One region of the Vibrio syngnathi genome, then DNA from elsewhere that is predicted to be linked to it. Evidence: predicted binding sites of a transcription regulator. Region 1 holds the regulator's gene; each other region holds the start of a gene.
What was found. The regulator PurR, encoded in region 1, represses purine synthesis genes. The targets are predictions, from matches to a motif close to TNANGNAAACGTTTNCNTNA.
Positions count from the first base shown of each region.

Region 2: a site for PurR is predicted at 4,751-4,770, ahead of glpX (class II fructose-bisphosphatase). Genes of this name have one in related genera too.
Region 3: a site for PurR is predicted at 4,508-4,527, ahead of K08M4_RS03460 (NCS2 family permease). Genes of this name have one in related genera too.
Region 4: a site for PurR is predicted at 4,714-4,733, ahead of glyA (serine hydroxymethyltransferase). Genes of this name have one in related genera too.

Region 1 is NZ_CP017916.1:1,139,036-1,147,270, reverse strand. Features, by position in the region: gene cmoM (tRNA uridine 5-oxyacetic acid(34) methyltransferase CmoM) at 1-272, opposite strand, end outside; gene elyC (envelope biogenesis factor ElyC) at 388-1,194, shown strand; gene torR (two-component system response regulator TorR) at 1,287-2,000, opposite strand; gene torD (molecular chaperone TorD) at 2,288-2,935, shown strand; gene purR (HTH-type transcriptional repressor PurR) at 3,252-4,256, shown strand; cyclic di-GMP riboswitch class I at 4,427-4,512, shown strand; gene K08M4_RS05435 (TfoX/Sxy family DNA transformation protein) at 4,640-5,230, shown strand; gene K08M4_RS05430 (TVP38/TMEM64 family protein) at 5,385-6,065, shown strand; gene K08M4_RS05425 (putative signal transducing protein) at 6,129-6,446, shown strand; gene K08M4_RS05420 (alpha/beta fold hydrolase) at 6,557-7,354, opposite strand; gene glgA (glycogen synthase GlgA) at 7,638-8,235, opposite strand, start outside.
Region 2 is NZ_CP017916.1:231,457-239,691, forward strand. Features, by position in the region: gene pfkA (6-phosphofructokinase) at 1-306, shown strand, start outside; gene tpiA (triose-phosphate isomerase) at 467-1,237, opposite strand; gene K08M4_RS01090 (5-carboxymethyl-2-hydroxymuconate Delta-isomerase) at 1,487-1,834, shown strand; gene K08M4_RS01095 (DUF805 domain-containing protein) at 1,922-2,350, shown strand; gene K08M4_RS01100 (DUF3135 domain-containing protein) at 2,411-2,758, opposite strand; gene K08M4_RS01105 (helix-turn-helix transcriptional regulator) at 2,895-3,521, opposite strand; gene glpX (class II fructose-bisphosphatase) at 3,684-4,691, opposite strand; gene zapB (cell division protein ZapB) at 5,016-5,258, shown strand; gene rraA (ribonuclease E activity regulator RraA) at 5,368-5,886, opposite strand; gene K08M4_RS01125 (1,4-dihydroxy-2-naphthoate polyprenyltransferase) at 5,960-6,877, opposite strand; gene hslU (ATP-dependent protease ATPase subunit HslU) at 7,033-8,235, opposite strand, start outside.
Region 3 is NZ_CP017916.1:715,582-723,816, reverse strand. Features, by position in the region: gene proB (glutamate 5-kinase) at 1-696, opposite strand, end outside; gene crl (sigma factor-binding protein Crl) at 773-1,162, opposite strand; gene frsA (esterase FrsA) at 1,306-2,559, opposite strand; gene gpt (xanthine phosphoribosyltransferase) at 2,649-3,113, opposite strand; gene K08M4_RS03460 (NCS2 family permease) at 3,198-4,487, opposite strand; gene vcdP (small protein VcdP) at 5,016-5,102, opposite strand; gene K08M4_RS03455 (aminoacyl-histidine dipeptidase) at 5,559-7,031, shown strand; gene K08M4_RS03450 (DUF3332 family protein) at 7,203-7,742, opposite strand; gene K08M4_RS03445 (succinylglutamate desuccinylase/aspartoacylase family protein) at 8,014-8,235, shown strand, end outside.
Region 4 is NZ_CP017916.1:2,480,841-2,489,075, reverse strand. Features, by position in the region: gene treR (trehalose operon repressor TreR) at 1-202, shown strand, start outside; gene treB (PTS trehalose transporter subunit IIBC) at 407-1,831, shown strand; gene treC (alpha,alpha-phosphotrehalase) at 1,972-3,657, shown strand; gene K08M4_RS11350 (YitT family protein) at 3,839-4,441, opposite strand; gene glyA (serine hydroxymethyltransferase) at 4,789-6,039, shown strand; one part of gene K08M4_RS21985 (IS630 family transposase) at 6,214-6,789, opposite strand; one part of gene K08M4_RS21985 (IS630 family transposase) at 6,791-7,249, opposite strand; gene K08M4_RS11330 (hypothetical protein) at 7,399-7,725, opposite strand; gene K08M4_RS11325 (DUF4250 domain-containing protein) at 7,956-8,147, opposite strand; gene K08M4_RS11320 (YaeP family protein) at 8,149-8,235, opposite strand, start outside.

The DNA of each region.
Region 1 (8,235 bases):
TCTGCGATGCTTTCTTCCGCTAGCTTCAACATTTCAGAAGAGAGGTCGCACAGAGAAACGTTGTGGCCTAGTGTCGCAATTTTTTGCGACATTTGAGCAAGCCCACCTCCGGCATCAAGCACATGCAACGGCGAAGCGGATTGCTCAAATTTGCTCAAAGCTTGTTCTAAATCTTCCCATACGATGCACTGACGGATCTCTCCTTTGTCAGAGCCGTATATGTTTTTTGCAAATTTGTGGGCAATATCGTCGAAATTACGGTCTTCAGTCACGGCTACTTGAGTTATTATGTCCTATCGTGCCTGCTATTCTGTCACAGGAATTTCAGGAATAAAGAGGCGATGTCTCTTTTTACTACTAAGTGATGTTTTTTCGGACTATTCGGATATGTTTGAGCTGAAAAAAGTAGTGTCTTCGTTACTGATGCCACTGCCAGCAATGTTAATTCTCGCTTTTCTGGGTTTAGCCCTAGTGATGTTTACTGCAAAACGGAAGACAGGTTGCCTAATTACCCTCTCAGCCCTCTGTGGTATTTTCCTAATCGCTTTCCAGCCTGTTTCTAGTCAACTTTTAATGCCAATGGAAAGGCAACACACCGCTTTTTTACCTATCGATGATACCGTCGATTACATTATGGTTCTTGGAAGTGGTCACGTTGTTGATGACCAAATCCCGCCAACATCAGAACTTAGCCGCACCGGTCTGATGCGCTTAAGTGAAGGGATTCGTATCTTACGTCTTTACCCTGGAGCTAAACTCATTTTGTCTGGTTATGGCGCAGGCACTGAGGTGAGCAACGCAAAAATGATGGCTAAAGTAGCGCTAGCACTCGGCGTGGCAAAACCCGACATCATTCTACTTGAGACCGCGAAAGATACATGGGAAGAAGCTCGCCAAGCCGCTGCATTCGTTAAGAATAAGAAAATGGTGCTCGTGACATCAGCTAGCCATATGACTCGCGCACTTAATGAATTCAATGCCGCTGGCATGAAACCATTACCAGCTCCAACCAACTACCTTGCACAAGAAGGGATCGTTGAACCATGGAATAAGTACATGCCTAAGGCTATCTATCTCGAGCAGACTGAGCGCTATTGGCATGAGACGATGGGATTAGTTTGGCAAAGCTTGCGAGATTGGCTAGACACAAGTAATGACCCTGTCGAGAGCAGTACTCCGATGATAAACAATTAAAAAGTTCAGTAACAAAAAAACCGAGGCATCATTGATGTCTCGGTTTTTTTTACGTTCAAGTATCGTTACTGAAACCAGCTTTCCACGGGAAATTAGTCACCAGCAAACATGTAACCTTCACCGTGAACTGTCACAAAAATTTGTGGGTTTTTAGGGTCAAACTCCATTTTTGCACGCATACGACGGATTAACACGTCAATAGTGCGGTCATTCGGCGCGTCCACTCGATGGCTGATCATATTCAAGATACGTTCACGACTTAAAACTTGGTTAGGGTAAGAAGAGAGCGCAACCAACAGTTCATATTCCGCTTTGGTCAATTTCACCGGCTCGTTATTCTTACTTAATGCACGGCGAGGTATATCAAACGTCCACTCACCAAAACGAACCACAGATTCGTCTCCTGCTTCTTCTACCGCAACCGCTGCTGTCTTACGAGCCGCCGAAATGCGCCACAAGAGGTTTTTAACTCGAACCAACAACTCGCGAAGTTCGAAAGGTTTAGTAACGTAATCATCAGCGCCCATTTCAAGGCCAACGATCTTGTCAATGCTATCCGTGCGTCCAGTAACTAAAATTATGCCAATGTCTGATTGACTGCGTAATTCGCGAGTTAGCATCAATCCATCTTCGCCTGGCAAGTTGATGTCTAACATAATGAGGTCAACGTTATTTTCTTCTAACATTTTTCTCATTTGAGCACCGCTTTCAGCTTCGCTCACTGTGTAACCTTCATTCTGGAAATATCCAACCAGTTTACTGCGGGTTACCACATCATCTTCTACGACTAATACGTGATAGCTCATCTACACCACTTTTCTTATTTAATAGTTTCATTGACCATTCTATTCATAACTCGTAACAATTCTAGTACTACAGAAGATAAAAGCCAGAAACATGATTTTTTTTTGATACAAGACAATCTTAAACCTTGCTATTTGTCGCCCATCGCAATTCAATATAGGCATTACTACTAACGAGTAACTTTGCGTTTCGCAAATAACCTTGTTATTCAGCCTTGGTGTGCCTATACCCAAATCACTCGACGATGCTAGGTATACACACACCACAAGACTAAATCAGGATCTAAGAAATGAAAGATACGAAAGCATTCAACGAACAACGAGCAGAAATATACTGGTGGCTATCAAGCTTGTTCGCTAAAGAGCTCACTCAAGAAGAACTCGATCACTACCACTCTGTTGAAATTCGTTCTTTCCTAACTGGTTTAGGCGAAAATGAAACACTAAAGCCGGCAATTGATAGCTTAGTGGATGCGCTAAACCGTCTACAAACACGTGAAGATGCTCAATTAGAATTGTCTGCTGACTTCTGTGACTTATTCTTAAAGACTGATAAACATGGCGCACTTCCTTACGCTTCTATGTATATCGGCCAGACTGGCCTTTTGAACGATAAGCCAGCAAAAGATATGGAAGAGATCATGGCTAAACACAACTTGGTGGTTAACCAAGACCTGAAAGAGCCAGCTGACCACATTGCTATCGAACTCGATTTCCTAGGTAATCTCATCATTCGTTCGAACGAAACTGAACTTGAAGAAGAACTAGAGAAATCCTTCGCTGTTCAACAGCAATTTATCGAACAACAACTTCTTACTTGGGTACCAAAGTTCAACGTTAAATGTCATGACGTTGACGAATTCGGTTTCTACGCTTCAGTCTCATCTCTGCTACTTGCATTCTGCAAATTGGACACCCAATACCTCGCTGGTGAATAAGCTTATTGGATGACTCGTTAAATAAATTCAGAAGAATGTGACAATTCACCCGGATTTCCGGGTGAATTTTATTGCGAGTAATTTCTAGTCAGTCTAAAATTGTGACCGCAAACGATAAAATATGAAACATTCACGAAATGCTATGCTTATTATAGTTTTGAGCATTTCGGTGTTAAGACAAGCCGCTCAATAGCGGTTTTTTGTTTTTTAGCACTTTAGTACCCAAAGAGCCCTACAAATTTAAGCTCTTAGTTAGGTAGCTTAACGGCTACTTCATTCCGTACTTTGGGAAAGTAGCTTCTAATAGGATAAAACCATGGCCACTATAAAAGATGTCGCTCGCTTAGCAGGCGTATCAACAACAACCGTTTCTCACGTAATCAACAAAACTCGCTTTGTTGCAGAAGCGACGCAAGAAAAAGTAAATAAAGCCGTAGACGAACTGAACTATGCACCAAGTGCCGTTGCTCGTAGTTTGAAGTGCAATACAACCCGCACTATCGGCATGCTAGTTACTCAATCAACTAACCTATTCTTCTCTGAAGTTATCGATGGTGTTGAAAGCTACTGCTACCGTCAAGGTTACACTTTGATCCTGTGTAATACGGGCGGTATCTATGAGAAGCAACGTGACTACATTCGAATGCTTGCAGAGAAACGTGTAGATGGCATCTTAGTTATGTGTTCTGACCTAACTGAAGAACTGAGAGGCATGTTAGACCGTCACGCTGACATCCCTAAAGTAATTATGGATTGGGGCCCTGAGAGTTCTCAAGCAGATAAGATCATCGACAACTCTGAGGAAGGTGGTTACCTAGCGACCAAGTACCTCATTGAGCACGGTCACTCCAAGATTGCTTGTTTAAGTGGCCACTTAGACAAAGCGGCATGTGTTGAACGCATCGCGGGTTACAAACGCGCACTCAACGAAGCGAAGATTACTGCCGATGAAAATATGATCATCGAAGGCAACTTTGAATGTGACACAGCTGTGATTGCTGCTGACCAAATCATTGAGATGGAAGATCGCCCTACCGCTGTATTCTGTTTTAACGACACGATGGCATTAGGACTGATGAGCCGATTGCAAGAAAAAGGCATTCGTATTCCTGAAGATATCTCAGTGATCGGTTACGACAACATAGAATTGGCTGAATACTTCTCTCCACCGTTAACGACGGTTCACCAACCTAAGCGCCGTGTTGGTAAAAATGCATTCGAAATACTACTAGAGCGTATAAAAGACAAAGACCACGAAAAACGCGTCTTCGAAATGCACCCTGAAATTGTTGAACGAAGTACAGTTAAAACGTTAAATTAATTGATGTAATGAGTTTAGTTTAATCAAGCGCACCTTTAGGTGCGTTTTTTTTCTCAACAAACAAAATGCACTTGCATGCATAATTCGAAGATCATTAATTGAAGCAATATCACATTTTCAAGTAAGAAGTGTGAGCCTAATTCAACAAAAACTTTATTCTAATAACCCAGTCACGCACAGGGCAAACCACTTGAAAAAGTGGGACGCAAAGCTTCCGGCCTAAACCACTCGTTGGTATGGTAGCGGGGTTACCGATGGCAAAATGCAGTAACTGCTAATACTTTAGTAATTTACAGCCTATTGACAATTTAATTGCAACATTTTGCTAATCTCTCGGACCTGCTTATTTGGTGGCGTAGTTCAAATACACCGAGATAAATAACATGGATAAACCGATACTAAAGGACTCAATGAAATTATTTGAGCCCCTAGGAAAAATTAAGTCACGCTCAATGTTTGGTGGATTCGGGCTTTTTGCTGATGACACAATGTTTGCCCTGGTTGTGAATGACCAGTTGCATATACGATCTGACAAATGCACAACGCAACAATTCGAACAACAAGGATTTCAACCATACGTCTACAAAAAACGTGGTTTTCCTGTCGTTACTAAATATTTCGCTTTACCTGAAGGCTTATGGCAAGACCAAGAGAAAATCTTGCAGCTTGCGACTACGTCTCTAGGTTTTGCTAAAGAAGAGAAAGCTGAACAATCTTCTGCTAAACCAACTCGACTCAAAGATCTGCCTAACCTTCGACTCGCCACCGAGCGGATGTTGAAAAAGGCAGGGATCGATTCTGTAGAACGTTTATATGAATCTGGCTCTGTAAACGCATTTAACGCCATCAAAGAATCGCATGCGTCTTCTGTCAGTATTGAACTGTTATGGGCGCTAGAAGGCGCGATCAATGGTACACATTGGTCTGTTATACCGCAGCAACGTCGTGAAGAGCTTATCAATCACGTCAATTAACATTGTCAGTGCAAACTATCTAGATAATTAAGCCGCATTTTTGCGGCTTTTTTTATATCTGGTGAAAGTTATTCTATGCTTTGCCTGTCTATCTATACTAATGGTATACATTGAAAAACTAATGGTATGCATTGAAAATTTAGAGGAAGTATCAATGAGTAAAAAAATGATATTGGGTATTGTGTTGGTCATAACCATCGTCTTGTTAGGCGTCAATTTCGGCCAGTACTTAACGCTTGAAAATGCGAAAGCCCAACAAGCTGTTTTGAATGACTACATCGAGAGCAATTTCATTGCCGCTGCCGCTATCTACTTTGTCGCTTATGTCATGATTACGGCTTTCTCAATTCCTGGCGCTGCCGTTGTTACGCTGTTAGGCGCTGCGCTGTTTGGTTTCTGGAACAGTTTACTACTGGTGTCCTTTGCAAGTGCCATTGGTGCAACCCTCGCCTTCTTAAGTAGCCGTTACTTGTTACGTGACTGGATCCAAACCAAGTTTGGTGACAAGTTAGCCACCATCAATAAAGGCGTTGAAAAAGATGGCGCATTTTACTTGTTTTCTCTGCGTCTAATTCCCGTGTTCCCATTCTTCCTTATTAATCTGTTGATGGGTCTAACACCGATGTCGGTTAGTCGTTACTACATTACAAGTCAAATCGGGATGTTGCCGGGTACTGCCGTTTTCTTGAATGCCGGAACTCAACTCGCAGAAATTGATTCACTTTCGGGTATCGTGTCTCCCTCAGTACTGTTGTCATTTGCCTTACTGGGTGTGTTCCCAATTATTGCCAAATGGTTGATGAATAAATTTCGCTCAGCACCTGTCGCTGAGTAACGAATATAACTAAATAACTTATATAGCTAAATAATGCATGCAGCCAAATAAGGTTCTATTTCAATGAAAATCTTCAGTGCATCGAATCCGACAGAAGCTCATATCATCTGTGGATTGTTAGAAAGTGAGAATATTGCGTGTGAAGTCCGTGGTGAGGGTTTGTTTGGTTTAAAAGGGGAAATCCCATTTACTGAAGATACAGACCCTTACGTATGGTTATATGAGCCAGAGCTCGCTAACAAAGCCCGTACGATCGTCAATGACTACCAAAAACAGCAAGATTCGATCATCTATGAAGAGTGGCGTTGTGGTGAGTGTCATGAAATCAATGAAGCACAATTCGGGTCTTGTTGGCAGTGCGGTGCTGCATCACCAGAATAAAAACATAACGAACGATACTCCTCCCTCAAAATAAAAACGGGAAGCTATTATTAGCTTCCCGTTTTTATTTCAATTCTATTCAAGTATGTTCTGATCAAGGATCTAGAGAATCACTGAATTTGCTTTTGAATAAACGCGATAGAGCGTTGGTTGAACTCTTCAGGGTTTTCTACATTACACACATGTCCGCAATTCGCTATTTCCACTAACTCACTCGACTCGTGCGCTGCAACCATCTCTTTTACGGGCTTGATGAACATGTAGTCACGTTCTCCCATCAAATAAAGGGTTGGGATCGGCAACTCTCTATCTTTGAAGTACTTCATAAGAGGGTTTACATCAGCAGTTAGGATAAACCAGCGTTTAAATTCTTTTTGGCACAGCTTTTTAGCTTCGCGGATAAATAGGTGACGTGATTCTTTCTGACTTTTTTGCGGCATCACAACATAAGCAAAAAGGCTATATAACCACATATAAGGAATGATGTGCTTACTCAAGTTTCCTAATTTGATTAAGACTTGAGAACGAGTGTTAAGTTTAGTAACGGCACCACCAAGCACCATCGAACGTACTCGGCTTGCCGCCAATTCAGCCACGTTGCGAACGATAATCGTACCCAAAGACATGCCTACAAAGTGTGCGGATCGGATTTTTAGATGATCTAACACTTTAAGTATATCGAGCGTTACTGATTTGAACGTATAACGGTTCGAAATCAGATCTTTAAGTATATTGTCTGATTTACCATGCCCTCTCAAGTCAATGAGAAGCAAGTTGAAATGCTGTTTATAGGCTTTGATCTGCTTAAACCAAATGGAGGAACTGCCTCCGGCGCCATGCACAAACACAACCCACTCATCGCTCGTAGGGTGAGTAAATGTTTTATGAAATAATAAACTCTCAGACATACCTATCGCTTAATTTATTTATGGAGCTAAGCCTCATCACAAGGCGATGACTAAGGATATCACGCAATTAAGAATTTTAAGTGATAATAGTGTCAAACCCAACACTAGTCATGTGAATACCTGACCACCTTTTCTACCTGACTAAAATGAGTTTGCAAGCTTTCTCTTCGTAAACGTGATGTGATCTGACCAGAAAACAAAAAGGCACTCTACTATCAGAGCGCCTTCTTTTATTATGAGCTGTTGTTATTCAACAACTGAATTTTAAAGCTAAGTCAACACGTTAAAATGCAGAATGGTACATCGTAAGATATTCTTTTGCTGCATCCTCCCAACTAAAATCTTGCTGCATCGCGTAAAGCTGAACGCGCTTAATTTCAGATGGATTTTGTGCATAAAGTAGTAATGAACGATGTAATACCGCTAGTAATGCTTGCGGTGTTGGCTCTTCAAAAGCAAAGCCGGTCGCTATCTCGGGATCCTGATCGTAGTCATTGACGCTATCCTTTAACCCCCCGACAGAGCGCACAATCGGTAAAGTGCCGTAAGCCATGCTGTAGATTTGGTTCAAGCCACAAGGCTCAAATTCAGAAGGCATCAAGAAGAAATCAGAACCCGCTTCAACCAAATGCGCCAGCTCATTATTGTAGGCTTCTACGAATGAAAACTTGTCTGAATGAAGTGCGGATAACTCTTTCAATTGACTCGCCAAAACCGGATCACCAGTACCGACAATCACGATCTGAAGATCGTTTTTCAAAAACTGCTCGATGATCGGCAGTAAGTAATGAACGCCTTTTTGGTTGGTCAGACGGCAAACCATGCCATAAACCGCACAATCGGTAACGGGTAAGCCAACATCTTGTTGCAGTTTTTGCTTA
Region 2 (8,235 bases), 910 kb from region 1:
GCTCTAACTGAGCTAATGATGGACGCGAACGAATTGGCTAAAGAGATTGAAACGGCAACAGGTCGTGAGACTCGCGCAACCGTTCTTGGTCACATTCAACGTGGTGGTCGTCCTACTGCATTTGACCGTGTATTAGCTTCTCGTATGGGCAACTACGCTGTTCACCTTCTTCAAGAAGGTCAAGGTGGTCGTTGTGTTGGTATCGAGAAAGAAGCTCTTGTTCACCACGATATCATCGACTGTATCGAGAACATGCAGAACCCAGACCGTTCTGAGTTGTTCCGCGTTGCAGAAGAGTTGTTCTAAGCCACGCTTAGCGTTCGCTTGAAAATATTAAAAACCGCTGATTTATCAGCGGTTTTTTTGTGTCCGTTGTTTGGCTTTAAAGCTTGAATCTCAAACGATAGGCAACAAAAAAGGCCAACCTAAGTTGACCTTTCATTCAATTTAAACGGTGACGTTTAAATTAAGCTTTTGCTTCAGCTGCTGCTTTAGCGATAGCTGCGAAGCTTTTCGCGTCTAGAGCTGCGCCGCCAACTAGAGCACCGTCGATGTCTGGTTGTGCGAAGTAAGCTGCTGCGTTTTCTGGCTTAACAGAACCGCCGTATTGGATAACAACTTTCTTAGCAACATCTTCAGATTTCTCAGCGATGTGTGCACGGATTTGAGCGTGGATGCGTTGTGCATCTTCAGCTGTAGCTGCTTTACCAGTACCGATAGCCCAGATTGGTTCGTAAGCGATGATAGCGCCTTCAAGAGCTTCAACACCTTGAGTGTTGATAACAGCGTCAAGTTGACGAGCACATACAGCAACAGTTTCGCCTGCTTCGTTTTGTGCTTCAGATTCACCGATACAAAGAACTGGAGTTAGGCCGTTCTCTTTTAGGAATGCGAATTTCTTAGCAACGAATTCGTCAGACTCAGCGTGGTATTCACGACGCTCAGAGTGACCGATGATGATGTGAGATGCGCCGAACTCTTTAAGCATTGCTGGAGACATGTCGCCAGTGAATGCACCGCTGTTGTTTAGGTCAGAGTTTTGAGCACCTAGGATGATAGCGCTGCCCGCTTCAGTAAGCGTACGCTCAGCAAGATCAACGAAAAGTGCTGGTGGAGCAACTGCTACGTCTACGCCTGTTACGCCTTCAAGTTCAGCGTTAAGACCGTTTAGTAGATCAACAACCATTTCTTTGCTGCCGTTTAGTTTCCAGTTACCCATAACTACAGGATGACGCATAGGAATATCTCCAAAGTATTTAAATAAATCGAATGTAAAAAAGTAAACTTTATTACGAAATAATATAACAGAATAATATCAACAGATCATGACTGTGGTCATGACTTTCTTGGATCTTACTCAATGGTCAGAGTAGATTTTGAGCAAATATCAGTGATCCGGCAGACAGAATAATAGCTAACTTCTCGGATTTTTCATCGTTAGTTGCTATTAAGGGACAAACGATTGCGTTAACAATAGGAAGTAATAATGCCGAATCTAGTTCTAGAGTACTCAAATTCAGTGGATGAGCGAGTGAATATCCAAGGTTTACTGGAAGACCTCCATCAAGTTACATTAAACTGTGGTTTGTTTGATGTACCTTCTGTGAAGTCTCGTTCACTGCGCTGTCATAACTGGTTGGTCGGTGATGAAGAGGACAATGTAGATTTTGTTCATATTAGCTTCGAGTTACTTTCTGGACGTACTGAAGAACAGAAAAGAGAATTGTCGCGTTTGTTAATGCAAACCCTACAAGAACAGGCAAGCCATATCCGCAGCCTAACGGTCAACATACGAGATATGGATAAAAGTTGCTTTCAGAAAGTGATTAACTAGCTAAAAATAATCAACTAGCTAAAAGTGATTCACTAACTATTTGCTACTCACTTTTTGGTAGCGTATTAACTTTTTGAGTATTTTAAGATGTCGATGAAAGATTTACTGCTCTCTTTCAAAGGGAGAATAGGTCGTAAGACTTACTGGATTTGGAATATTTTCTACTACATAGCGATTACTGGTTTTGCTTCTGGTATCTCTGTGTTGTTCCCTGCTTACTCTTACATTCTGCTGCCAGTATTCCTATTGCTGCTCGTGATCCCAGATCTTGCGGTCACCGCTAAGCGCTGGCACGACCGCAATAAGTCGAACTATTGGTTACTGTTGAATGTGCCGCTAGTGCTAGGTCGTTTGGCTTCGCCAATGGCTGCGACTACCACAGAGCCGGTATCACCAATCCATATGGCAGCCACCGTTGCGGCGTTAGTGTGTGGCTTATGGATTTTGATTGAGTGTGGTTTGTTGAAAGGCACAGAAGGTCGTAACGACTATGGCGAAGATCCATGTAAATATTAACAATGAATAGATAAGAGGGAGCATCGCGCTCCCTTTTTTCTTTTTAATACTTTTGCACTTTTAATACATTTTAGGTTCTGCATTCGGCCTAAAAGGAACCACATTTTCCGGTTTAGATTCTTCAAAACTACAGCGACCTTCGAGTGCATCTTGGAATTTACAGAACTGACAACGAAGCTCTTGCATGAGTACGACATTAACATGATGTGGGTTTTTACAGCGACCAACCACCAAATCGATGTGACTTTGCTGAGCGCGTAGCCTGTCTTGCATGGTTTCTGAGGCCGAACAAATCATCTGCTCGCACATTTCGTGTTTGAATTGATTGAATGCTTTAGGATCGCTTTTGGCGAGTTGGACCAGTTCATCAAACGGGGGCAGATTTTGATTTGGCTGTGGCTGTGCCATGATTCCTTCCTTAGCATTAAGCATGTTTCATATACTTTAAGCTTAAGAAAGAAATCTGTACAAATTTTAATCTATCGTCATTTTCTCAACATTGAGACGGAATCGGTGGGTTAGTACTAGCTCTTAGCGCTTGGTATTACGATAAAGGCGTGGGCGTTAAGGTATAAGTACAGCGTCTTTCGCCGGCAATAATGTGTTCAGTGCGGCTTACATGACACTCATTTTTGAGCAGTTCAGTGAAAACATTGAGCTCAGATTGGCATAGGCTAGGGCAACGAGTTGCTGCTTTGCAGATGGGGCAGTGGTTCTCAATTAAGATGTAGTGCTCATCATGTTCTTGAAGTTCAGCCATGTAGCCTTCATCTTCACGAAGTTGGGTGAGTTTTTCAAGCTTACTAATGAGTGAATCACAACCAGACAGTGCAGATTGATACTGCTTAAGTGTGTGTTGTTCACGCTCGGCAGCAACCTTAGCCAACCCTTCTTTACCAAACAGATTTTCTACAGCATCAATTACTTGAATAGTGAGTTCACCGTGTCGGTCTGAAAATTGGCTGTGGCCTTGTTGAGTTAAGGACCAATGGCGAGTCGGACGACCCACTTTTACTTTCACATCATGAAACGCAAGAGTACCGTCATCTTCCAGACTTTGCAGATGTTGCCTTGCACCCATTGTCGTCATGCCAAATTCTTCTGACAGTTGTTTCGCGGTTACCGCGCCTTGACGCTTAATGGTCTGTAAGATTTTGTCGCTTGTTTTCATACTATCTCTGCCTCATGAACTTTACCATTATGAGGCAAGGTATTTATAAAGCAAACCATTTACTATAAGGCTGGTGAAATGCACAGATTATTGATGGCCAATAAAACAAAAGGCTGATACTTGGTATCAGCCTTCGTGCGTTTTGTTGAACCTAGTTTTGGTTTACAGGATGTGACCGATTACTTCTGGGTCTTTACGCTCTAGGTAGTGGATAGATTTGATGCGGCGAATCGTACGACAGCGACCACGGATAAGCAGTGTTTCTGTGGTTGCGATATTGCCTGTGCGAGTGATGCCTTCTAGAAGGTCACCCTTAGTAATACCCGTTGCTGAGAACACAACATTATCGCTGCGTGCCATGTCTTCCATCTTCAGTACGATGCCCGCCGTTACGCCCATTTCTGCACAACGTTCTAGTTCAAGCTCACCGTGCTTGCGGTTCTCTTCTGTATCGCCTTTTACTTCATGACGAGGAAGAAGACGAGCGTGCATGTCACCGTCGAGTGCGCGAATGACCGCCGCAGAAACCACACCTTCAGGTGCGCCGCCGATGCAGTACATTACGTCTACTTCGCTATCTGGCATACACGTTAAGATAGAAGCTGCAACATCACCGTCTGGCACAGCAAATACACGAACGCCCATGGCTTGCATGTCAGCGATGATTTGATCGTGACGAGGCTTAGCCAATGTGGTTACTACTAGAGTATCGAGTGTTTTACCTAGTGCTTTAGCGATGTTTTCTAGGTTTTCTGTTAGTGGCAGCTCTAGGTCAATCACGCCTTTAGCGCCAGGGCCTACTACCAACTTTTCCATGTACATATCAGGCGCTTTAAGGAAGCTGCCTTTTTCGCCTGCAGCTAATACCGCCAATGCATTTGATTGACCCATTGCTGTCATGCGTGTCCCTTCAATTGGGTCAACTGCGATGTCGACAGCGTCGCCGCCCACACCTACGTTTTCGCCGATGTATAGCATAGGTGCATCATCGATTTCACCTTCGCCGATAACGATCTCACCGCTAATTTCGGTTTTGTTTAATAGGCTACGCATTACTTCTACAGCAGCGCCATCTGCAGCGTTTTTATCGCCACGGCCAAGCCACTTGTAACCAGCTAGTGCTGCACCTTCTGTGACACGAGAGAATGACATTGCTAAATCGCGTTTCATGCGGACTCCAAAATTTTCAAAGGGGGAATAGAAATTTCGCGGCAAATTTTATCATATCCCAAAGGAAACGTTTGCCTTTTTGTTTTTTGGAGATTGCTCTCGATCAATTCGCAGTGGAAAACAGTTATTATTCATCAAAATAATCGGTTTGCCGTCGTGGTGGTAATCGTTCACGTCAATATTCGGTAAAAAGCGCTGTTTTTTTCATCGAATGGCGCAAAATATCGAATATATTGAGTGTTTATCCTTGCTCTGCTGAGTAGAATGGGGAAATAAGTGGAGTGAACCTTCACCATCAAACGGATAACTTAAAGGTAGGCCAGAATGTCTTTTGAAGTACTAGAGCAGCTAGAAGCAAAAATTCAAACAGCAGTAGATACAATTGCACTTCTTCAAATGGAAGTGGAAGAGCTTAAAGAAGAGAAACAAGCACTAGCAACAGAAGCTGGTGAGCTTAAAGCAAGCCGTCACGAGCTAGAGCAAAAAACTCAGCAAATGCAGGAAGAGCATTCAGCATGGCAAGATCGCATCCGTAACCTTCTTGGTAAAATGGATGACGTAGAGTAATCGACTCTTCAGATTTAAAAAAACGCCCGCTACTGAGTAGCGGGCGTTTTCGTTTGTGTTCTTATGTTTTGTGTTCTTTGGCTTGTTTTATTATTTGAAGCTGAGTGAGTTACTCGGCCTCTTCTTCTTCAACATCCAGATCGAGTTCTACATCCAAAGGCTCTGCCGAAAGAATAATGCCAGTGTTGTCTGCGTAGAGATAATCTTCCGGTAAGAAGGTCACGCTGCCAAAGTTCACAGGTACATCTAATTCGCCAACACCTTCTTGGCTCGCACCAACAGGGATAGAAGCCAAAGCCTGAATACCAAGGTTCATGTCTTCTAGCTCATCGACTTCACGAACGCAGCCGTAAACCACAATACCTTCCCACTCATTGTCTTCAGCAAGTAGAGCAATCTCAGCATCGATCAGCGCTTTACGCAGTGAGCCGCCACCATCGATTAACAACACACGTCCCAAACCATCTTGCTCTAATACGGAGCGAATTAAAGCGTTGTCTTCAAAACACTTTAATGTCGTGATCTGTCCTGCGAAGGATGCACGTCCACCGAAGTTGCTGAACATTGGCTCCACGACATCGACTTGATCCAAATATATGTCGCACAGTGCTGAAGTGTTGTATTCCATTAGTATACCTTTTGAACAATGAGCTTACTTTGAGTATATCGGTGCTTGATCCCTTTGCAATGATTAGTCTCATTTAACTCAATAGAGTTTGAGCTACGACAACCCCTGCAAACAATAGGTTAGTGACCAGTGAACATTTCACAATCACAGGCATCATTGGCGCGATCTGTGCTGGCTTTTCGGTTTCCCAAACGGCCTTGCCATGCTTGTAAACAATAATAATGCTCAGTAAAAACGGCAGGCTGATCCAGGCCGGTTTTTCTTGAATGAGCAGGTAGATAGCGAAAGAGGCAAGGGCGAGCCCAAGCAGTGCAAAATGATAGTGCTTGGCTTTGCGTTGCCCTAGGCGAACCGCCATGGTGCGCTTACCACATTCGCTGTCGTTTTCGATATCACGCATGTTGTTGATATTGAGCACCGCAACCGCCATCAACCCGCAGCCTAGTGCAGGCAGAAACAGGCTTGGCTCTACATGACCCGTATGTAAGAAGTAAGTACCAGAAACCCCTAACAAACCGAAGAAGATAAATACCGACAAGTCGCCAAGGCCAATATAACCATAAGGTTTATTTCCCACGGTGTAAGCGATGGCAGCCATTATGGCTAATACGCCTAACGCGATGAAAGATAAGATGCTTTCAATCGATGTTAAGGCGTGAAAAATAAGAATCAGCCCTGCGATCATGGTAAATACGATATTGAGGATGATGGCTTGCTTCATGGTTTGCGCAGTCACCGCACCTGATTGCATTGCACGTGTTGGCCCTAGACGGTTTTCGTTGTCTGTGCCTTTTACCGCGTCGCCATAGTCATTGGCTAAGTTCGACAGAATCTGTAATAGAGTGGCGGTTAAAAAAGCCAATAGTGCGATTGATAAAGAAAAGTGACCACCGGCGAACGCTAAACTACTTCCTGTAAGAATAGAGACAAGTGCGAGAGGCAGAGTTTTTGGGCGTGCGGCATCTAGCCAAATCAGTAGAGATTGTTTCATCGTAGGTCTAATTCTTTATAAGTCTTCGTTTCATACTGTGATTTGAGTATACGCCCATTTTTCGGGTAATAAAAAGCCCACTCGAAAGTGGGCCTTGAATTCGCTTATTAGCTGCTATTTCTTTGAGATAGAGCAATAAGTTGGAGTTTGGTGTGCTACAGGATGAAGCGGCTTAGGTCTTCGTCTTCTACGAGCTCGCCAAGCTTAGATATTACGTAAGCTTCATCAATCACCAATTTGCTGCCTGCTCGGTCTGTTGCGTCGAATGAAATCTCATCCATTAGGCGCTCCATGACTGTGTGCAGACGACGCGCACCGATGTTTTCTGTGGTTTCGTTGACACGCCATGCTGCATCAGCAATTTGGTTGATGCCATCTTCAGTGAACTCAATGCCGACATCTTCTGTTTTCATCAGGGCAATGTACTGTTCAGTCAGTGATGCCTTTGGCTCAGTAAGAATACGTTTGAAGTCGTGTGCTGATAGCGCTTCAAGTTCGACACGGATTGGCAGACGACCTTGCAGTTCAGGGATCAGATCTGACGGCTTAGCTACTTGGAATGCACCTGAAGTGATAAACAAGATGTGGTCAGTTTTAACCATACCGTGCTTAGTTGATACTGTGCTGCCTTCGATAAGAGGAAGCAGGTCACGTTGAACACCTTCACGAGATACGTCTGGACCTGAGCTGTCGCCACGCTTACAGATTTTGTCGATCTCATCGATGAATACGATACCGTTGTTTTCAGCGTTGAAGATCGCGCTCTCTTTTAGCTCTTCCTGGTTCACAAGCTTCGCTGCTTCTTCTTCCGTCAGTGCTTTGAATGCGTCTTTGATTTTCATCTTACGCTTTTTCTTGGTGTCGCCCGCTAGATTTTGGAACATGCCTTGCAGCTGGTTGGTCATCTCTTCCATGCCCGGAGGTGACATGATTTCAACGCCCATTTGCGGCGCGGCTACATCAACTTCGATCTCTTTGTCGTCTAGCTTACCTTCACGCAGTTTCTTACGGAAAATCTGACGAGTGTTTGAAGAAGTTGTGTCTTCCGTTGATTGCTCGTTCTGACCCCAAGCATCACGTGCTGGTGGTAGAAGGGCATCAAGAATGCGTTCTTCAGCTTGCTCTTCAGCGCGGTATTGTACTTTTTCCATCGCTTGCTGGTGCGTCATCTTGATCGCAACGTCCGTTAGGTCACGGATGATGGTTTCAACTTCTTTACCCACGTAGCCAACTTCGGTGAACTTAGTCGCTTCTACTTTGATGAAAGGCGCGTTTGCTAGTTTCGCTAGACGGCGAGCAATTTCAGTTTTACCCACACCCGTAGGGCCAATCATCAGGATGTTTTTTGGTGATACTTC
Region 3 (8,235 bases), 420 kb from region 1:
CGTAGTACCACTTCCGCCTGCGATCTTACGCAATGTGTCATCAATGGTTTTCACTTCTTTGATGAGTTCAGCGTTTGGATCTTTGCGAGGGTCAGCGGTAAACAGGCCTTTTTGGTCGGTTAATAGCAAAAGCTTATCAGCGCCGCATAAAATACCAACCAGTGCCGACAAGTTATCGTTGTCGCCCACTTTAATTTCGTTGGTGGCTACTGCGTCGTTTTCGTTTACTACCGGAATTATATCGTGTTCAACGAGTGCGTTGATCGTGTCACGAGCATTCAGAAAACGCTCGCGATCATCGAGATCAGCACGAGTCAGTAGCATCTGGCCAATTTTAAGGCCATAGATAGCAAACAAAGACTCCCAAACTTGAATCAACTGACTTTGCCCAACTGCCGCAAGCAATTGTTTGCTTGCCATCGAGTTGGGAAGTGCGGGGTAACCAAGGTGCTCACGTCCGGCTGCAATTGCGCCAGACGAAACCATAACCACAGAGTGGCCTTGTTTTTTTAATTCAGCACATTGACGAACCAGCTCAACCATATGAGCGCGGTCTAATGCCAATGTTCCACCAGTTAAGACACTGGTACCCAGTTTAACAACGACAGTTTTACGCTGTGCTGTTGTCCCGCTTTGATGATTTGTTGTCATGAAGTCTTTTATGGATAAAACAAATAAGAGGTGATGTTTTAGCAATCAAAAGGGGAATTCACAAGTAGAAAAGGTGCGAAATCGCACCTTTTTGCTTTATATAGAAGAGTAACCTTTAAAATCAGACGAATTCGACAGACTCTTCGTCTAACTGAACGCCGATTTCAAATTTCTTTTGAAGTTCATCAACCAGCTTTTGGTGAAAGGCTTCTTGAGTTCGAGAGACCTCAGCGACCGCCTTTTTAGGTAATGGCAAAGGATCCCAGTTACCATCGATGTTGTATTTACCCGTGTTGTATTTCGCCGAAAATCCTTCTTCCGACTTGTCCAACTCCAACCACCAGCCCCAAAACTCACGTTCTTCTGGTGATTTTTTATCGTTCACACACACAGACAAGCAATCAAAAATATAGTGGCCTTCTTCTGATTGCGGCTCTCTTAAGTAAGGGCCAATAGCTTTTAAAACATTTAACAAGCGATAATGCGTAGGTTGTTGTGTCACTTCTGACATATTGAATCTCCATTTCAATGTTAAGAATGACGCTACTCAGACTGTTATACGTAGAAACTACGCAATTGGATTTTATAAATTATCTCTGAGTATCAGGTACTTACTTTGTACACTTTTCATGCTTAACTAATTTAGGAGAAATGTCATCTAAATAATTCATCCTCAAGCCATTTTATCGCCAATTCGAGGGATTGCTCATAACCTTGTGTAATTGACTTAGCTTTGATTTTCTTCGCTTTGCCGTAATCACTGTAAATAGCAACCAGTTGATTATCCATTGGAGGTGATACAGGGTCGCCCTCTAAGGCCAATGCCAAGATCGGAACACTGGTTTTACTGTTTGACAGCAAACCTTGTACCTTGAGTGACCACGCCATCAATTGCCCAGAAAGGCTGTTGATATCCACCGCCCCTTTACCAAGACGCGAAGCCAACACATCTAAATGCATTTTCGGCATCTGTTTCAGTTTGTCGGCATGAACAAAGATATCGTGAATTGGCGCGCCTAAAGAGATACACGCTTTAAGCTTATGTTGCTCTAGGAAAGATAATCTCACCATCGCATTGCCACCAAAGCGGAAGCCAAACAAGCCAACCTTGTGGTGATCGACCCATGGGATGTTAGGCAGCTCATTCAGAACAGCTTGGTGAAGACAAGATGAGTCTTCTGTTAACGGCCAATGTGCACTGTGCCCTATCGATGGCATGTCTACCGTTAGCATGGCAATGTTCTTTGGTGCTAAATAATCCCTAAACAAGCGCCACATATCGGTTTGCAAGCTATCTAGACCCGCGCTGACAATCACAACCGGTTGTGGTTTGTCTGTTTTGGTTAGATGCAAATTCGCTTTGATCTTCTTGTTTTGATACGGCACTTCGATTTGTTTGACGATCAATTTGGTGTGTTTGATCGCTTCAGAATACGCCGCGTTCGCTAATACCTGCGCCTGAGCAGCAAGGTTGTCATTCTTTAGGTGTGGGTAACCCGCAATACTGAAACACAAAGAGGCTGAAAACAGCTCTTCAGCCATCTCTTCACCCTTCTTCTCATTAGAACGATTCTGATGCTGCATACCCAGCTTGGTCCATTCGTATGCCCAGTTACCACTGCGGTAGCCCATCACGGTATCTAACCACTCATCGGTGGTACGAGAATTATCGGATGAGGCGATGCGTGCCAATACCGCTTCTTGCTCTATCGGGTTTACGCCTTGCCATACCCACTGAAGACGTCTTAGGTTTCGATACCAAGATGAGTTCTGCTCTTCACGTTTTTTATCCAACAGTTCTTCTGAACTTGGCATGTAACGCGTAAGCATTGAGGTCTCTTTGGCCTGCTTGTGCTTTACAAACAAGGTTTCCGAAAGGTTCGAGCTCGTTTCTTCTGATTCAGACATTGGGATACTTAATAAGAAATGGTTGTTACTAATCATATAAAAAAAAATGACCCTATAAAGGGTCATTTCTCAAAAAACTAAGTTTACACTTATTTTGACTTGCGATTTACCGGCTCAACGAAGCTTAGGCTAGTATCCCAAGGTTGCTCAATCCATGTGTCTTGAGCGATATCAACGATGTATTCGTCTAACAAATCTGCGCCAGATGGTTTTGCACATACAGCGATAAGTTTCGCTTTAGGGTACATTTCGCGAAGCTTGCGTGCAGTGTCACCACTATCAACAAGGTCTTCAACGATTAGGAAACCTTCGCCGTCACCTTCAGGTGCTTTAACGACTGTCATATCACGTTGGTGATCGTGGTCGTAGCTAGAAATACAAATCGTATCTACGTGACGAATACCTAGCTCACGAGCCAAGATTGCACCAGGAACCAAACCACCACGGCTCACTGCCCAGATGCCTTTCCACTGCTCTGCTGGCATTTGCTTTTCAGCAAGTTGACGGCAGTAAGTCTGCATATTGTCCCAAGTGATAACGAATTTGTTGCTCATAGTATAAAACCTAATAATTTTGTCATGTTATTAGAGGCTATTTCAAACATAGCCTCTTCAGCGATTAAGCAGAAATCTAGACGATTAAGCGAAAGTATATTTAAGAATAAAGATAGCCGACATTACCCACACAGCAGGTGAAACGTCGCGACCTTTACCACTTAGCAGCTTAATTGCAGCGTAAGCGATGAAGCCTAGTGATATACCCTCAGCGATAGAGTATGTCAACGGCATAAGCAGACATGTTACCACGACTGGGGCTGCTTCCGTAAGATCACGCCAATCAATACCAACTAGGCCAGACATCATCAAAATTGCTACATAGAACAACGCACCTGATGTTGCGTAGGCTGGAATCATACCGGCAAGCGGTGAGAAGAAAAGAGCCAGTAGGAACAAGATACCAACAACAACCGCTGTTAGACCGGTACGGCCGCCTTCAGCGACACCCGCAACACTCTCAACGTAAGAGGTTGTATTTGATGTACCTAGCAGTGCACCAATTGATGTTGCTGTTGAGTCAGCAAGCAGTGCCTTGTTCAGACGAGGCAGTTTACCGTCTTCTTTGATTAGGTTTGCTTTCGTTGCAACACCAACCAGAGTGCCCGCTGTATCGAACAAATCGACGAACAAGAATGCGAATACCACTGAAATCATACCAATTTCAAATACAGCAGAGAAATCAAGCTGCATGAACGTTGGCGCTAGGCTTGGTGGAGTAGACATGATGCCGCCGTATTGAACGTCACCAATTGCAATGCCGATAGCCGTGATGGCTAGAATCGCAATCATTACCGCACCTTTCACACCGCGGTGAACAAGAGCAATAGTCAGGAAGAAACCAAGCGCACCTAACATTGGCGCAATCGCAGTGATATCGCCAAGTGAAACCTTAGTCGCAGGGTTAGAAACAACGATGCCAGCATTGCTAAGAGCAATAAACGCTAGGAAAAGACCGATACCCGCTGAGATACCAACACGCAGAGACATAGGGATCGAGTTGATAATCCATTCACGGATCTTAAAGATGCTTAAGAAGATGAAGATCACGCCCGATACGAAAACCGCTGCCAGAGCAACTTGCCACGTATAACCCATCCCCATTACAACAGCGTAGGTAAAGAATGCATTCAAACCCATGCCTGGAGCTTGAGCAATTGGGTAGTTAGCAACAAAGCCCATGATAAAACAGCCAATAGCAGCTGCTAAACAGGTTGCTACAAATACAGCGCCATGGTCCATACCAGCATCAGCTAGAATCATTGGGTTTACAAAAATGATGTAAGCCATTGTTAGGAAGGTTGTTAGACCTGCGATGATTTCAGTGCGCACATTGGTGCCATTTTCACTGAGTTTGAATAGCTTTTCGAACATTATCGAATCCTATAAGGGTAAAGAGTAAACGGTTGCGTAATCGATTGGCTGTGGATTATAAAGTTATCAAATAACAAATTCCAGATAGAATTAAGGCTCTAATCGATATTTATCAGAATGCCGTATTAAACGAAGCAATTAAAAACCAAAGCATTAATGGAAAATAGCCCTTAAAAACAAGCAATTAAAAGCAAAACATCCAATGTAATTAGTTGGTTGTTTTTTCTACCCTCGGCTATTTTCATTGAGAATCTAGCTTATAAATTCTGAATTCAAACTCACAATAGTTACGTATTTTTCAACAGAATCAGTAATAAGGCGCAAATTGATATTTCGGCGTTTAAAAAACAACCATGCAGAACAGCAGGAAAATGATGAGTGATAAGTGATAAGCGGTTTAGAAAAGTAGCAGGCAAAAAAAACGCCACTCAAAACTGAGTGGCGGTAGAATCTGTCAACCAAAAGGGCTGTAAAAGAATTCCAATATATAGGGGTGAACAAAACTGTTCGAGTTACATGCTTACGGTATTAGTAACCAAAGCTAGTAGGGTATGCAAAGTTGCTAGTGTAAACAGAGCTGTTAAGCCAGAACATTGCAGATGGTAAACCTTTCATAACTATCACCTTAATAAATCAATAAAAAACGAATTTGATTTCTCGGTTCCTTGGAGGCGATAAAACGGACTCATCCTTTGAGCATTTACTCTTCATATCAGAAGTTGGTTATTAATATACCCTAAAGAAAAAAGATTACAAGTATTTTTTGCTATGTGTCACACTTTTGGCCAATTATGGTTATTTTGAAAACTTATTCCTGTAATTAAATTACAGAATAGAATTAAACAAACGTTTGCCTGCGCCATTTATAAGCATCAAGTCTCTTAATTATGATCAGGTGGACAAGATCGCTTTCAAAGTTTGAGGTATTTGAGGTTTATAACCGCTACTCGTCAAAACGCTCAAGTGGTATGCTGTTGCCATCAAAACAGACCCATATTTTAGATTTTTATTCTAAGTTTTTACCTATAGAAATCCTAAATATATGGTTATCAAATAAAAAAGGAGTCATCCGTGTCTGAATTCCATTCTGAGATCAGTAAATTGTCCCCTGCCCCTATTTGGCAGTTTTTCGATAAAATTTGTTCAATCCCGCACCCTTCGAAACATGAAGAGGAGCTTGCTCAATACATTATTGCGTGGGCAACAGAGCAAGGCCTAGATGTACGTCGCGACCCAACGGGCAACGTATTCATCAAAAAGCCAGCAACGCCGGGTATGGAAAACAAAAAAGGTGTCGTGCTACAAGCTCACATCGATATGGTTCCACAAAAGAACGAAGACACAGTTCATGACTTCGCTAAAGATCCAATCCAACCATACATTGATGGTGAGTGGGTTACAGCGAAAGGCACAACGCTTGGCGCTGATAACGGCATGGGCATGGCTTCTTGCCTAGCGGTTCTTGCTTCAAACGAAATCCAACACGGCCCTATCGAAGTTCTACTAACAGTAGATGAAGAAGCAGGCATGACTGGTGCCTTCGGTCTTGAAGCTGGTTGGTTAGAAGGTGATATCCTTCTTAACACCGATTCAGAGCAAGAAGGCGAAGTGTACATGGGTTGTGCTGGCGGTATTGACGGCGCAATGACATTTGAAATTGCACGTAACGCGATTCCAGCTGACTTCGTAACACGCAAGCTAACGCTAAAAGGCCTAAAAGGCGGTCACTCTGGTTGTGACATCCACACAGGTCGTGCAAACGCAAACAAACTGCTTGCTCGCTTCCTAGCGGGTCACGCAAAAGAGCTAGACCTTCGCATCGTCGAATTCAAAGGTGGTAGCCTGCGTAACGCTATTCCTCGTGAAGGTTTCGTAACGGTTGCTGTTCCTGCTGAAAACCAAGAGAAACTGGCTTCGCTATACAACTACTACACAGAGTTGCTTTCAACAGAGCTAGGCAAAGTAGAAGACAGCATCGTGACTTTCAATGAAGAAGCTTCTGTAGAAATGGGCGCACTGGCGTCAGCAGACCAAGCTCGCTTTATCGCGGCACTTAACGCATGTCCAAACGGCGTGATTCGTATGAGTGACGAGATTGAAGGTGTTGTTGAAACGTCTCTAAACGTAGGTGTTATCACAACAGAAGAAAACTCAATCACAGTGCTTTGCCTGATCCGCTCTTTGATCGATTCAGGTCGTAGCCAAGTAGAAAGCATGCTGCACTCTGTTGCTGAACTAGCAGGCGCTAACATCGCGTTCTCTGGTGCTTACCCAGGTTGGAAGCCAGACGCTGATTCAGAGATCATGCACATCTTCCGCGACATGTACGAAGGTATCTACGGTCACAAACCAAACATCATGGTTATCCACGCTGGTCTTGAATGTGGCCTATTCAAAGAACCTTACCCGAACATGGATATGGTTTCTTTCGGCCCAACCATCAAGTTCCCTCACTCTCCTGATGAGAAAGTGAAGATCGATACGGTTGAGCTATTCTGGAATCAAATGGTTGCACTGCTTGCAGCTATCCCAGAAAAAGCATAATTCGATAAGCTATATATGTTCAATAAATGGTGTTTCCAATAAATAGGGCTCTTCACTAAATAGCACTTTTCAGTAAACACCGTTTATAGACACAAAATAGAACAGGTACTCAATGAGTACCTGTTTTTGTATCCAATCTTTGTAGCTATGTATTTGTGACTAAATAAACAATTAAGCGCGTGAAGCCGCGTAGCTTTCTAACTCATCAATTGAAGTTTGTGCCACTACTTCGCCGTCGATGAAGTATGTCACCATCTCACCATCACGAACTCCGATCAATGTCGCACGCTCACCAGACTGGTAAGTGATGTCCATTTGGATCGTGTTTTCGTCGATCTGCTGCATTTGACCTTTCTCAATCATATCAGCACTCGTAATAGGACCCACTGGTGCTTCAGTAAGTGACTTATCAAGCTGATGGTTTATATCAAGGTAAGTATCAATCTTAGTATCAAATATATGCGGTGCACCTGTTAGTGGGTTGCTGCCAGTCCAGAACTCTAGTGAGTTGAATACCAAGTAATCAGCTGCAACTGTTAGACCGTAAGCCGGTGCAAGCAATATGTTCAAACCACCACGAGCATAACGGTTATCAACAGCCTTCACGTTAAACTTCATTAGATAACCGGTTACTGCATTACTACCCACACAGCCAGATAGAGCAACAGATACCACTGCTAGTGCTACAACTTTTGAAATTGTTTTTTTCATTTTGATCTCGATATTTGAATTTGGCCGCCAAAAAATGGCGATGGATAATACCAACCAACCGAACAATAAATATCAGCGTTAAATCAATGTATTGTCAGGAAATTCACAATTATAAACCCCTTCTAACTAGCCAAATCAAAAACAGAAACTAATTAAGAAACCCCTCCATAAAAAAGTTTTGTCGTCACCGTAAAGCGATTGATTCGTACTAAAAATCAACGATTGATACATTCCGTGTTAACGAATTATCACCATGTTGAGAACAACCTAAATGGCAAGACTAAAACCTAATCAACCCTTCGAATTACTTGGTTATACTGTTCAGCCAGGACAGAGAATGGAGATTGAACTGCAAGCGGCTCAGCTTTACACGCACTCTCCACTTTCGATCCCGATTGAAATTATTCACGGTCGCCAAGCAGGCCCAACACTGATGGTAAATGCGGCTATCCACGGCGATGAGCTAAACGGTGTTGAGATTGCACGACAACTG
Region 4 (8,235 bases), 1.3 Mb from region 1:
CAAACGTCTACAAGAGCTACAACGTGAAGATGTGGTCGTCACGGGCGTTGGTGGTAATGATCTTCTCTCTTTCTTGTTCCCGCGAGTATTTAGCATTGATCCTGGATATCAATCTGCGGGTAAATTGGCCGCTAATCTATTGATCTCTCAGCTTTTAGGCAATGCAGAGATCTCTCATCACACTCAATCTCCTATTCTATAATCCACTCAGTTAAGCGAAATTGAACCGCTTAGATTAAAATTAGAGTGTGATCTCTTTCAATTAATGGGACTGTTCCCATTTTAATTTATCATTCACGTGGGCATTATAATAACTGTGATTGGGAATGTTCCCATTAATCTAAATCCGAGTAGTTATCGCTGCATGGTTTAGATGAGTAATTGAATGAAACCAGGGTGGGGTAGTATGAGTAAGATAGCGAAGCAAGACGTTGCGCGTCTTATCGAGTTAGTCGGTGGCAAAGAAAATATTGCGAGTGTCAGCCATTGTCTAACTCGACTGCGTTTTGTATTGAACGATACGGAACAAGCGAACAAAGCAGAATTAGAGAAGCTTAAGCTGGTAAAAGGCTGCTTTACTAACGCAGGTCAATTCCAAGTGGTTATTGGCACCGAGGTTGATGAGGTGTACGCACTTCTGATTGAGCAAACCGGTAAAGATGCATCATCAAAAGATGAGGCGAAACTGGCGGCTCGCCAAAATATGAACTTCCTTGAGCGTGGTATCTCCCATTTAGCCGAAATTTTCGTACCACTGCTGCCAGCCATCATTACTGGTGGTTTGATTCTTGGTTTTCGCAATGTGATTGGCGACATTCGCATGTTCGACGGCAAAACCTTAGTTGAAATCAGTCAATTCTGGGCAACCGTTCACTCATTCTTATGGTTGATCGGCGAAGCTATTTTCTTCTTCCTACCGGTTGGTGTGTGTTGGGCAACGGTTAAGAAGCTCGGCGGAACGCCTATTTTGGGTATTACGCTTGGTGTGACCTTAGTTTCTCCACAGTTGATGAACGCTTACATGATAGGTAAATCGGTACCTGAGGTGTGGGATTTTGGCTTGTTCGTGATTGAGAAAGTCGGTTATCAAGCCCAGGTGATCCCTGCGATGTTAGCGGGTGTGGCTTTGGCGTTCATTGAAACTAACCTTAAGCGCATTGTCCCAGCTTACTTGTACCTAGTGGTAGTGCCATTTGTTTCGATCATCTTGTCTGTGATTCTAGCGCACGCTTTCATTGGCCCATTCGGTCGTATGTTAGGCGATGGTGTGGCATTCGCGGCTAAAGTGGCAATGACTGGTGACTTCGCCATTCTTGGGTCAGTAGTATTTGGCTTCTTATACGCACCTTTGGTTATCACAGGTATTCACCACACAACCAACGCTGTGGACTTACAACTGATGCAAGACTTAGGTGGCACACCAATCTGGCCTTTGATTGCGCTATCAAACATTGCACAAGCATCTGCTGTAGTTGGCATTATTATTTTGAGTAAGCGTGAAGGCGAGCGAGACATCTCAGTACCAGCTGCAATCTCAGCCTACCTAGGTGTGACGGAACCAGCGATGTACGGCATCAACCTTAAATACAAATTCCCAATGCTGAGCGCAATGATCGGCAGTGCCGCAGCGGCTGCAATCTGTGGTAGCGCAGGTGTGATGGCGAATGGTATCGGTGTTGGTGGCTTGCCGGGTATCTTATCGATTCAACCTCAATATTGGTCGATTTACTTAGTCGCGATGCTGGTGGCGGTTGCACTGCCGATAACGCTGACATTGTTCTTCTATAAACGAGCACAGATGAAAGGCGAGCTAGAAACCGCCAACGCGTAATGCATTTAATAAGCGATGACTTCAAGTAAGTCATCGCTCTTTCTCTTATTTATAGCTTTTTCTTTTAGTTATAACGGCTATTCGACCATGATTCACATGGTGATTTTTATTTTATATTTTCTGGTAAGTGAGTGTTAGAGATGGCGATGACTGAACATGATGAAAGCTGGTGGAAAACCGCAACCATCTATCAAATCTACCCAAAGAGCTTTTGTGACAGTGGCAGTAAAGGTACTGGCGATATCAAAGGGATCATTTCGAAACTGGATTACCTCAAAAACTTGAGCGTGGATGCGATTTGGCTAACCCCGGTTTACGCATCTCCTATGATCGATAATGGCTACGATATTTCAGACTACTACGCGATTAATCCTCAATTCGGCACTATGGAAGACTTCGACTTATTGCTGTCTGAAGCGCACCAACGTGGCATTCGCATCGTGATGGATATCGTGGTAAACCACACTTCGACAGAGCATGCATGGTTTCAATCTGCTTTGGGCGACAAAAACAGCCCGTACCGCGATTATTACATCTGGAAAGATCCAGTAGGTGGCCAAGCACCAACGAACTGGCAGTCTAAGTTCGGTGGTAATGCATGGGAATTAGATGAGGCGACTGGACAATACTTCCTACACTTATTCGCCAAAGAACAAGCTGACCTCAACTGGGAGAATCCGGTTGTACGTGAAGAAGTGAAAGATGTTATTAGCTTCTGGGCTGAGAAGGGTGTCGATGGTTTCCGTTTAGATGTAATCAACCTGATTTCAAAGCAGCAAGATTTCCCGAATGATGATATTGGTGATGGTCGGCGTTTCTATACCGATGGCCCACGTGTGCACGAATATTTAAAAGAGATCAGCGAAGCGGTATTCCAGAAATACGGTAGCGTGACCGTCGGCGAGATGTCTTCAACGACACTAGAGCATTGTCAGCAGTATTCAAACGTTGATAACAGCGAGCTATCGATGGTGTTTAACTTCCACCACCTTAAGGTTGATTACACCAATGGTGAGAAGTGGACCAATGCACCATTTGATTTCTTACAGCTCAAGTCGATCTTCAATCATTGGCAAACCGGTTTGAACGGCAAAGGGTGGGGCGCACTGTTTTGGTGTAACCATGACCAACCAAGAGTCGTGAGCCGCTTAGGTAACGATCAAAAATATCGTGTTGAGTCGGCTAAAATGTTGGCTGCTTCTGTGCACATGATGCAAGGCACACCGTATATCTATCAAGGTGAAGAGATTGGCATGACCAACCCTGGTTATACTGAAATTAGCCAGTATCGTGATGTCGAGAGTACTAATATGTACGACATCATGGTTAACCGTGATGGTGTGGCTCATCAAGATATGATGGCGATCTTAGCGCAGAAATCTCGTGATAACTCTCGTACGCCAATGCAATGGGACGGTGAAACTTACGCAGGATTTTCACGAGCTCAGCCATGGCTTGATGTTGCGAATAACTACACTGAGATCAACGCAGAGCAAGCTCTGGAAGATAGAGACTCTGTTTTCTATTTCTACAAGAGTTTGATTGAGTTGCGTAAAGAAGTGCCAGTGATTACCCATGGTCGTTATCAAGATTTGCTGCCTGAGCACCCGTCGGTATTTGCGTATTCTCGCGAGAGTGAAAGCCAGACTTTGGTTTGTATTAACAACTATTATGGTAAAGAGGCTGAATGCGTTTTACCTGAACGTTTTGAGATGGCGAAGGCTAAGAGCTTGTTGTCTAATTATCAAGTAAGCGAGAGTTTAGTGGCGTCTCATCACCAAGTGCTGCGACCTTATGAGACGCGTATTCTCTTGATTGAAGATTAGCCTTGTTGCTATTTCAATAAACCTTATTCACAGTTCCCCCTAAAGATTTAGGTTTCAACAAAGGCTTTGGAGTGCCCCCAAAGCCTTTTTGTTTTAGTGATGTCTTGGTCATCGTGTTTTTGCTGGCATAGTTGAGAAGCTAAAGCAGCAGATATTAGCAACACAGAACAGGTAATAAGCGCTAAGACGCGTAATTCACCGAGTAACGAGTTGGCTTGTGATTCATTGCAAGCACTATATTTAGTACCGCAGTACCCAATACAGAAACGGCAATTACCCAAGGTGATACGAAGAAGCAAGACGCAAACAGAATACAAGCATCAATGCACATCTGAGTTTTTCCTACTGAGATACCGTAGCGGTCTTGGATAAACAAACACAGTACGTTGAAGCCACCCAAGCTCGAGCGATGACGGAATAGGATAAGCATACCTAAGCCCATTAACAGGCCACCAGCAACAGCACAGTAGATCTCGTTATGAACTTCTAGCGAGATCACTAAGTATAAATGATCAGCAAATACCGAGACTAAAGCGCCAGCAATTGCACTGCTAATGGCAAAGCTACGACCAAATCGTTTCCAAGCTAATAAATAGAATGGACAGTTGGCAACAAAGTACAAAATACCAAAGGTTACAGGTAAGAATTGACTCAAAAGCAGAGCCAAGCCAGTAGTACCACCGGTAAGCAGATTTGCTGACTGTAAAAAGAAGACGCCTAACGCCACTAAAAACGTGCCAGTAAGAATGGCTACCCAATCTTCTTTACGTGAGTGTTTTTCCATCGTTTTTATAATTACCTAACCAATAAAGGCGTGCATAGTAGAGAAAAACCTTAGCTTTCGGTAGCTTGAGGTGCAAAATTAAGGTAAACCTATGTAATCTGCGTTTTACAGGGTGTAAAGCGTAAAATTGACAGTAAGCGTCATCTTTGGTTGGATAAGCTCAATAACCATGATGAATCTTATTTGTGATTATGAAAAAACTGCATGATAAAATTGCAATTAGCTCTTTATGACCTAGATCAAATTATGTAGAATGCGTCACATCAAAACGGTGACGGAAACGTTTGCTTTCGGTCATTGTGTGGTTTTTTTGAAACTTTCAGTACAATCTGAGTCAGGAGATACAGATGCTTAAGCGTGACATGAACATTGCTGATTACGATGCGGACCTATTCGCAGCTATCCAAGAAGAAACTCTTCGTCAGGAAGAGCACATCGAACTTATCGCTTCAGAAAACTACACAAGCCCACGTGTAATGGAAGCTCAAGGTTCTCAACTTACAAACAAATACGCTGAAGGCTACCCTGGTAAGCGTTACTACGGTGGTTGTGAGTTCGTAGATAAAGTTGAAACTCTAGCAATCGAACGTGCATGTGAACTGTTTGGCGCTCAATACGCGAACGTACAACCTCACTCAGGTTCTCAAGCAAACAACGCTGTATACATGGCACTACTGAATGCTGGCGATACTGTTCTAGGTATGAGCCTAGCGCACGGTGGTCACCTAACTCACGGTTCTCCGGTAAACTTCTCTGGTAAGCTTTACAACATTATCCCTTACGGTATCGATGAAGCAGGTCAAATCGATTACGAAGAGATGGAAGCGCTAGCTATCGAGCACAAACCTAAGATGATCATCGGTGGTTTCTCAGCTTACTCTCAAGTTTGTGATTGGGCGCGCATGCGTGAAATCGCTGACAAAGTAGGTGCTTACTTCTTCGTAGATATGGCGCACGTTGCGGGTCTAATCGCTGCAGGTGTTTACCCTAACCCAGTTCCACACGCTCACGTTGTTACAACAACAACGCACAAAACGCTTGCTGGTCCTCGTGGTGGTCTTATCCTTTCTAACGAAGGCGAAGATCTTTACAAGAAGCTGAACTCAGCAGTATTCCCAGGCGGTCAAGGTGGCCCTCTAATGCACGTTATCGCTGGTAAAGCAGTAGCGTTCAAAGAAGCTCTAGAACCAGAGTTCAAAGAATACCAAGCTCGCGTAGTGGCTAACGCAAAAGCAATGGTTGCTGAATTCTTAGCACGCGGTTACAACATCGTTTCAGGTTCTACAGAGAACCACCTGTTCCTAGTTGATCTAATCGACAAAGACATCACAGGTAAAGAAGCAGATGCAGCACTAGGTTCAGCTAACATCACAGTTAACAAGAACTCAGTACCAAACGATCCACGTAGCCCGTTCGTTACTTCTGGTATCCGTATCGGTTCTCCTTCTATCACTCGTCGCGGTTTCTCAGAAGCAGACGCGAAAGAGCTAGCAGGTTGGATGTGTGACATCCTAGATAACATGGGTGATGAGTCTGTTATCGAAGCAACTAAAGCGAAAGTGTTAGAAATCTGTAAGCGTCTACCTGTTTACGCTTAATTTTTCTGCGTAGTAATTTGAACTTCGTTGTCGAGCATGCTCACTTACATCCGTAAGCTCCGCGTGCTCTCCTAGAATTTCAAACGACTACTTTGAAAATTGATTTAAAAGGTCCCTTTTGGGACCTTTTTTGTATCTGTAGGCATGAGAGTTAGGTTATACCAATCCGGAAAATTAACTGATCAGGTTTATCCAATCCCTTCTGCTCATTTTTGTGACACGATCTTTGCACTCAAGAAATTCATTCCAAGCGCGACAAACCTTGGAAACAATGTCGTTATAATCCGTGAAACTTTGATTCGCTAGATAATGTTGTCGCAACCAACTCCAAACTTGCTCTATAGGGTTAAGCTCTGGCGAGTAGGGAGGAAGCTTAATAGTACTGACGTTATTAAATTCTCTCGCAATATCATCGGTATGCCAGCCTGCACCATCCATTATAACGACAGCATGACGTCCTTTTTCTGTAGCCTTAGATATCTGCTCTAAGTGATTTGTCATTATGTCCTTGTTAACCCAAGGAACCACTATGGCTTCGCCAATTCCTCTTTCAGGGCATACCGAACCAAACAAATAAGCGTATTCAAATTGCTGTTGTTTTACCACGCGAGGCCTCGTTCCACGAGTCGCCCAAAGACGTGTCGTTGTGTTCTGCTGACCAAACCTAGCTTCATCTTGAAACCAGACATCAACACTCTCTAGCCCGATATGGCCGGGGATCTTAAGGATCGTTTCTATTTTGAATTTTTTTAAAATCGTCTTGGATTTGCTGTGATTGTTTAGGGTGTTTGGAGCGAGAAGTTATCCAAGAGAAGCCCATGTGGTCGAGGAGATAATAGATAGAATTAGGGTGGTAGTATTTATCAAAGTTTTTCACGATGTAATCATGTATATCGCTCCCGACAAGGCGCCCGCCTGAAGGGGACTCTGCTTCTTTCTTAATGAATGCACTGAGTTGTTTTCGTTGTTCTGCATTGAGGTATGCAGGTCTGCCTGTGCGAGGTTTTTCTTGAAGCCCTTCCAATCCTTCTTCAAGAAATACTTGAACCCATTTGTTTACACTAGTTCGACTGACTTTAAGGTATTTGGCAATTTGAGTGCGCGAGTGACCTTCTTTGAAGTGGGCTAGTGCTAGCAAGCGAACCTTCATTTGAATGGTTTTTTGTTGGCTTGCTAGCTTTTTAAAATCAGTATTATTAAGGCTATCCATGACGATTTTCTGTAAGAGTTCGACGGCCTTAATTAGATCACATTTTTACTTTAATTGGTATTATCTACAGATACAGAAAGGCAGGTACTAAAAAGGGTTGATGCTTTCACATCAACCCTTTTGTACTTTATCGCTTTCTTGTGTCGCTTCTACTTTTTGATGCTAAGTAGGGTGCCTGACTTACATTTGAAAGAGTAGTAGTGACGGCTTTCGTTGAATTTACCTAAACCTTCGCCATCACAATAGTCGATGTTGATATCGCGCATAATTTCTAGCGTATCTTCACTGTTTAAGGCAAATTTAGAGCCGTCAGAGCAGACGATACGTACTCTTTCATCATGGCTTACAGAGTAGATATCGACTTCAGTATTACACAGCTCAAAAGAGGCTTCACGGAAGTTGTCTTGCTGAGTATTTGAAGCGCAACCTGCGGTAAATACGGCTGCGATAACGGCTAAAAGTCCGAGTCTTTTCATTGTTAGTCCTTCGATATCATCGAATTTGGTGATGAGTTTTATATGTTGTTTGGAGTAGCCTATACAACAACACGCTTTGATTCAAGGCGCGTTGACTGACTCTAGGATATAAAAGTATAGGTGCAAACAGATAATTTCTAATAAGTTTATTGGTCTTGGCCTATTACGTACCTCAAACAAAAAAGACCAACACAGAGGTTGGTCTTTAAAATTAAGTGTGTTCTAAATGACTATCGAAACTGTTTGGCTTCCGGAAGGAATTCAAAACCAGCAGACGCAAGTTTTGCGGTCAATACAGCTTTGTCGATTTCATAGAAATTGACGACTCGATCTAAATCACCGCCGAAGTCGTCACGCAGCTTCATGTTGACGATGCTCATCAACATCACAGGATCCATCTTTTCAAAGTTCGCGAGGTTCATGTTAGTCCTCGAAATCTGAGATCAGTAGGTTCGCTGCGGCAAATGCAGCGCGCTCTCTTGCTTCTTTAGGAAAAGACTCATCTGCAGC